Regions from separate parts of the Colwellia sp. KS18-150 genome, predicted to be linked through region 3. Evidence: predicted binding sites of a transcription regulator. Region 3 holds the regulator's gene; each other region holds the start of a gene.
The links. Region 3 encodes FNR, which switches genes on or off when oxygen is low (the NO sensors DNR and NnrR bind a similar motif). Its sites were predicted from a motif close to TTGATCTAGATCAA; they were not measured.
Positions count from the first base shown of each region.

Region 1: the regulator FNR is predicted to act here: its motif matches at 992-1,005, upstream of AC27IF_RS19190 (OmpW/AlkL family protein).
Region 2: the regulator FNR is predicted to act here: its motif matches at 1,288-1,301, upstream of napE (periplasmic nitrate reductase, NapE protein).

Region 1 covers NZ_BAAJMC010000030.1:1,462-3,738, reverse strand. The annotation lists gene hemF (oxygen-dependent coproporphyrinogen oxidase) at 1-843, shown strand, start outside; gene AC27IF_RS19190 (OmpW/AlkL family protein) at 1,112-1,819, shown strand; gene aroE (shikimate dehydrogenase) at 1,935-2,277, shown strand, end outside.
Region 2 covers NZ_BAAJMC010000004.1:102,973-105,249, reverse strand. The annotation lists gene AC27IF_RS07900 (DsbA family protein) at 1-25, opposite strand, end outside; gene AC27IF_RS07895 (DUF2750 domain-containing protein) at 59-418, opposite strand; gene AC27IF_RS07890 (TrmH family RNA methyltransferase) at 568-1,122, shown strand; gene napE (periplasmic nitrate reductase, NapE protein) at 1,391-1,573, shown strand; gene napF (ferredoxin-type protein NapF) at 1,594-2,169, shown strand; gene AC27IF_RS07875 (chaperone NapD) at 2,159-2,277, shown strand, end outside.
Region 3 covers NZ_BAAJMC010000019.1:9,934-12,210, forward strand. The annotation lists gene uspE (universal stress protein UspE) at 1-897, opposite strand, end outside; gene fnr (fumarate/nitrate reduction transcriptional regulator Fnr) at 1,063-1,782, opposite strand; gene AC27IF_RS16615 (sulfite exporter TauE/SafE family protein) at 1,829-2,277, opposite strand, start outside.

The DNA of each region.
Region 1 (2,277 bases), on a different contig from region 3:
GAAAAAGCGGATGGCGAAGCCTCATTTGTTGAAGATAGCTGGAAACGCCCTGAAGGTGGAGGAGGTAGAACACGAGTCTTAACTGATGGAGCCGTGATAGAGCAGGGCGGAGTGAACTTTTCTCTTGTTTCTGGAGATAAATTACCACCATCAGCAACAGCACACCGGCCAGAGCTTGCTGGTCGAACATGGCAGGCTTGTGGTGTGTCATTAGTTATACACCCGAAAAACCCTCATATTCCAACTTCTCATGCTAATGTTCGGTTTTTTATTGCTGAAAAAGAAGGAGAGGAGCCTGTTTGGTGGTTCGGTGGTGGTTTTGATTTAACACCTTTTTATCCACAAGAAGAGGATGTTCAGCATTGGCATCAAACCGCTTATGAGTTGTGTAAACCTTTTGGTGAGGACATATACCATAAACATAAAAAATGGTGTGATGAATACTTTTATTTAAAACACCGTGATGAAACGAGAGGTGTAGGTGGTTTATTTTTTGATGATTTAAACCAATGGGATTTTGACACCTGTTTAAATTATATTAAAGCTGTTGGTCAAGGCTTTGTTGATGCCTATGTACCTATAATTAATAAGCGAAAAGCGACACCTTTTACAGAACACCAACGACAGTTTCAGCTATATCGTCGTGGAAGGTATGTAGAATTTAATCTGGTCTTTGATCGCGGTACCTTATTTGGCTTACAGTCAGGTGGAAGAACCGAATCTATTTTAATGTCGATGCCTCCTTTAGCGCGATGGGAATATAATTATCAGCCAGAAGACGATTCTGCAGAAGCTAAATTGTATTCACGCTACTTAACACCGCAAAATTGGTTAGCTCTTTAAATAATCCAAGTAAACTAACTTATAAATTGACACGATTCACAGCTGGTTTCGTGTCAAAAAATCAAGGGACTCTTGAAGTAGGCGCTTTTACCTCGAACAAAATTTAACCGCGAAAAATCAGCTTTCCCTAGCCCCGTATATAAATATATTGATCAAAATCAATAAAGCTCAGGTCAAAGCATTGCTTGTCCTAAAAACCTTGTCCTAAATCAACTTTATAAATATGAGTAGACTTATCATACCCACAAACATTTAAGGGGTATAAAACATGAATAAATCACTTCTAGCATTAGCGTTGCTATCAAGCTTTTCAACAGCAGCACTTGCAAATCAAGCGGGCGATATTTTAATACGTGGTGGTATGACTTTAGTAAATCCAGATAGTGGACACTCAACAGTCGCACTTGATGGTAACGCCACGCCACTAGCACTTTCTGTAGACGATAATACGCAATTAGGACTAAATTTTGTATATTTCTTTGATAGTAATTGGGCTATTGAAGTATTAGCAGCGACACCTTTTACACATGATGTGATTTTACAAGATCCTGACGGTGTTACTGATGCTGTATATGGTATTGACTTAAATGGCGCTAAACTAGCAGAAGTAACTCACTTACCACCAACGGTTAGTGCTCTATACTATTTTGATACAGGCACAGCAATTAAACCTTACGTTGGCGTGGGTGTTAACTACACCATTTTCTTTGATGAAGAGTTTACCGACACACCAACAGTGGCAGGGTTCAGTAATTTAGAGTTAGATGGTTCATTTGGATTATCACTACAAGTAGGTGCTGATTACGAATTAAGTGATAATTGGTCGTTAAATGTCTCTGCACGCTATATTGATATTGAAACAGATGCAACTTTTGACTTGGCTGATCCTTTAGGGGCAGGCCTTGAAGGAAAAGGTAGCGCGAAGGTTGATGTAAACCCAATGGTTTACTCAGTAATGCTTGGATACAAGTTCTAATAAATTTAAATTGAATAAATCATAAGAAAAAGCAGTAGTATATTACTGCTTTTTTTATGTCCTTAAAATACCAATTCAGTTAACCTAAGGATAATATTTAGAAAAGGTTATTTTTATGGATCAATATCGTGTTTTTGGTAACCCCATTAAGCAGTCACGCTCTCCCTTTATTCACCAGTCATTTGCCAAAGAGACCAGTCAGCTACTGAATTATGAAATTCAATTTGCTGAATTAGATGGCTTTAGCAATGCGGTAACAGAATTTATCGCGGCAGGCGGCAAAGGAGCAAACGTTACCGCTCCATTTAAAGAGCAAGCAATGGCAATGTGCGATGAATTAACTGAGCATGCTAAATTTTCCGGTGCGGTTAACACGCTTTCTTTTAAAAATGGCAAGATCTATGGAGATACCACAGACGGTGTAGGGTTAGTGAACGATTTAATTGCTAACGGTGTAA
Region 2 (2,277 bases), on a different contig from region 3:
GAATGTAATATAAAACTGCAGTCATTGGTGATTTCCATATTAGATGACTTGATAAGGGTTATTTTAACGACTCTATTTCAGCTAACGCTTGAGTAAAATCAGCAAGCTCCATTTCAAGGTATTCTGCATTTTCTTGCCAATCAATACCTACAATCACATTATCCTGATTTAAGTCTTCTAACCAAAACTCAAACCAGTCGGATACTGATATTTGACAAGATTTGTAACTTGCCCATTCTTCAATACAATGTGCTTGAGCTAGTTCTTTCGTTGACCAAAGAGGCATAACTTCTGTACTTTCAAAAGCAACTGAGTCAAGAACTACCCAGTCTTCACTCTCTTTATCTTGTAGCGCCCATATAACCTGAGATGGTTTAACATTGGTTAAAAAGTCACTTAGTGTGTTGTTATCAGACATAATGTAAAAATTCTTTATTTAAATGAATAGTCAGATTATACCTATTAGCAAAGAAAAAAGGGATTATTTCACCTGAAATCTATGCCCATTAAGCATTATAATAGCCACAAGTGTTATTCATCCCCATTGATTTTGAACAAGAGTAAAGCATGCATTTAGAAAAACAACTTAGCAAAGATGACATTCGTAAAAACAAACCGACACGAGAAGAGTATCTAAAAAAACCAAAACTCCCACTTGTGCTGGTATTAGATAATGTGACTAACAGTTATAATATTGGCTCATTTATCCGTCTTGCCGATGCTTTCGCTATCGAAAAAATTATTGTTTGTGGTGAATTAACTATTTCAGATAAAAAAATGCGAAAAGCTTCTAGAAATGAAGCAAAGTGGGTTTGTATTGAATATAGCGACAGTACAACGCTAAGTTTACAAAAACTACTTGCAGACGATTACACTGTTTTTGGCGTCGAACTATGCCATGATTCAGTTGACTATAAAGACGTTATTTATCCCGAAAAATCAGCCTTAGTATTAGGTAATGAACGCAAAGGTGTTAGCGAAGCGGCATTAAAATTAAGTCAGCAACAAATACATATTTCTATGTTCGGCATGGGTAATTCATTAAATGTTTCAACAGCTGGCGCAATTGTTTTAGCGGAATGCGCTAGTCAAATTCGAACAACAAGTACTACAGTGACCTAAATAAGGTAACTGGATATAAATATTCTCATCAAATCAGCAAAGTACCCTAGGCTTCATTAAAGTTACTTTGCTTATCTACTCATATTCTGAATAAGCAACTCCCCACACTAACTAAACATTAATTCACTGTCGAAGAAATACTTTTCTTAGCTAAACACAAAACCCTTGATCTAAATCAATTAATAAATAATTAATATTTCATTAACAATGACAACTAATTATTCCTCTACTATACTGCTGTAACTTAATAAAAATAATGTGCCTGATTATGATTAAAGAAGTTTCTACAAACGAGAGCGCCCCTACCCCTGAACAGCAAAAGAAATATGAACGTAATACTTTTATTTTTCTAGCCGTTTTCTTAGCCCCAATAATATCTGTAGCCATTGTTGGCGCATTAGGATTTTCTATTTGGATCAGCCAAATAATTTTTGGCCCTCCTACTTTATGATATAGAGTTAAGCTAAATTTATGTCAAATGGTATTGATCTGCAAAAACGCAGTTTCCTCAGAGGAAGAATAAAACCAACAAGAGAGATAAGGTTACCTTGGGTGATCAGCGAACAAAGTTTTGTCCAAGGATGTAGCCAGTGCCAAGATTGTATCTCTGTTTGTGAAACAAACATCATTACCCGAGATGGTAATGGTTTTCCTACCGTCGACTTTTCAAAAGGTGAATGTACGTTTTGTCAAAAATGTGTAAATACATGCCAAGAGCCATTATTTATAGACTTAGATAACCATAGTGAAGCATTAGACAAGCCACTACCCTGGCCTATAACCTTAGACATCTCAGATAAATGTTTAGCAAAAAACAATATTTATTGCCAAAGTTGTCGCGATGAATGCGAGCCCGGCGCAATTAAGTTCTCTTACTTTGTTAACGGTGAAACAAGCAATATTCCTCAACCTGAAATTAACCATGCGGACTGTACTCAATGTGGTGCTTGCGTTTCTAGTTGTCCACAAAGTGCCATCAACAGTACTTTCATTAATCAATTTCCAAGTGCTACGGAAAATAAAATAGAGGCTTTAAATGTCGGCTAATCAAGCAGTTAATAACGAATTAGACAAAAAAAACGAATATCACGTTGCCAGCTTTGTTGCTCATGCGGTGGTAGAGAATATTCCTGAAGTAACCAGTGCTATTGAATC
Region 3 (2,277 bases):
GTCACAATTAAGTTGGTCAATTACATGCTCTGCTGTATTTCCTATTAGAGCGGCTGAAATACCTGTTCTACCGACAGTACCAAGAATGACCAACTCTGCATCCACTTTTTCTGCGACTTGCTCTATAACTGTCTCAGGTAAGCCTTCTTCAACATGAGTATTAAGAACACTAATATCAAATTTATTAGCATGAGTGATCATCGCTTGTTGATGATGCTTTAACATGGTGTCATTGTATTCTGTGGAATTAAACTCAGGTATTTCAATGGCGATATTTACCGGGGTACCTGGAAATGAATTTACTAAATGAACATTGCCTTGAACAATTGAAGCTAACTGTTTGGCTTCCTCAGTAATTTTAATATTAAGTGAGCGGTGTTCAGATTCATCACTACCAACATTTAGTGCTGCAATTATATTACCATTTTCAGGCCAAGCGTGATCTTTAACTAATAACACTGGGCAAGGGCATTTTCGTAAAATATGCCAATCTGTTGGGGTAAAAATCACAGACTTTAATTTGTCATGTAAGTGTGTTCCTTTGATGACAATATCATAATCATGTTCTATGACTTGCTCTACGATAGCTTCGAAAGGGCGGTTATGCCAAACCACTTGACAATTTATGTCCATATCACCTTTTAAACTATTAACAATATTTTCTAGCCATGATTTTTTATCTTTGATTACTGACTGACACATAACGTCACGTTCTTCGCTTGATAAAATAGTGGTCATTTCATAAGAAAAATCAAAAATAGTTAAAAAAGCACAAACTTCTACATTGGTATCAGTTTTGGCTTTAATACTAGCGGCTAATTCTATTGCTCTTTTTAGTGCTTTTTGATCTTCCGTTGTCGGATCGATAACGGCGAGGATTTTTTGATATGTTTGCATGATTAATCTCACTTTTATAAATTAACAATATAACCATTAAAAGAACATAGTTAATTTATAGCAAATGTATGAAATTAATGCTTGTTTTAAATCAATTTATTTGGAAGTTTACGGGTCACGATAAATGATTTTATCGCGACAATAACCCTTAAACTTTGTAGCGGATTAAGACTCAGCGCAATCAATTAATGCATCAATATCTAAAATAGAAATTAATTTACCATCAACATTGATTAAGCCATTTTTATGAAAACGATTTAACAACCGACTGATTGTTTCAACCGTTAAACCAATATAGTTACCTATATCGCTTCGAGTCATTGTTAGTCTAAATTCACTGGCGGATAAACCACGGTCATGATAACGATCGCTTAATGTAACCAAAAATGTTGCTACACGTTGCTCGGCATTTTTTCGGTTTAACAGGGTGAGCATTTCTTGATCAGTGCGAATTTCATTACTCATTAAGCGTAAAACTTGCTTCTTAAGTTTTGGCATAGTGTTAGACAGTTTGTCTAAATTATTATAAGGAATTTCACACACCATTGATGTCTCAAGTGCTTGAGCAAAACTTTTATGCTCAGCATCAGCTATTGCGTCAAATCCTAATAAGTCCCCCGCTAGATGAAAGCCAGTGATTTGCTCTTCACCTTGCTCGTTAACAGTATAGGTTTTAAATGTTCCTGAGCGAATAGCATATAGTGCGTGCATATCTTGGCCATCGGTAAATATTTTATCGCCTTTGTGGATAGGGCGTTTACGATCAATAATATTGTCGAGAGTATTAAGCTCTTGATCGTTTAGCGTAAAAGGCAAACAAAGCTCACTAATACTACAGTTTTGACATTTGATATGTTGTGCGCTTGGGCAACTATTGTTCGACATACATTACTCGATTATTTACATAGCTTCTTAGGACAAATCTATGGTATTAGAACACCTGTCTAGATGCAAGAAGTAAACTATAAATACCAAAGGTAATTAATATTAATGCCATTGTTTTTCGTAACTTAGCATTGGCTAATAAATGCTTAACACTACCGAAACTAAAAGAGAGTGTTAATAGCGCTGGCAAGGTTCCTAAGCCGAAAAAAAACATAATGCTTGCCCCTGTTACCAAACTACCGCTCGCTAATGCCCAAGTTAGGGTTGAATAAACTAGGCCACAAGGTAGCCAGCCCCAGATAGCGCCTAAAGAGAATGCTTTACTCGGAGTACTGACAGGAATAACATTTTTAGCCAAAGGAGAAATGTACTTCCATAATCCCTTTCCTAAAGCTTCAATGCGATTTATCCACATTAACCATTGCCCTAAATATAACCCTAATAAAATAAGAAAAATGGCTGAAATGATACGTAAGCTTGCCAGTGGCATACCGA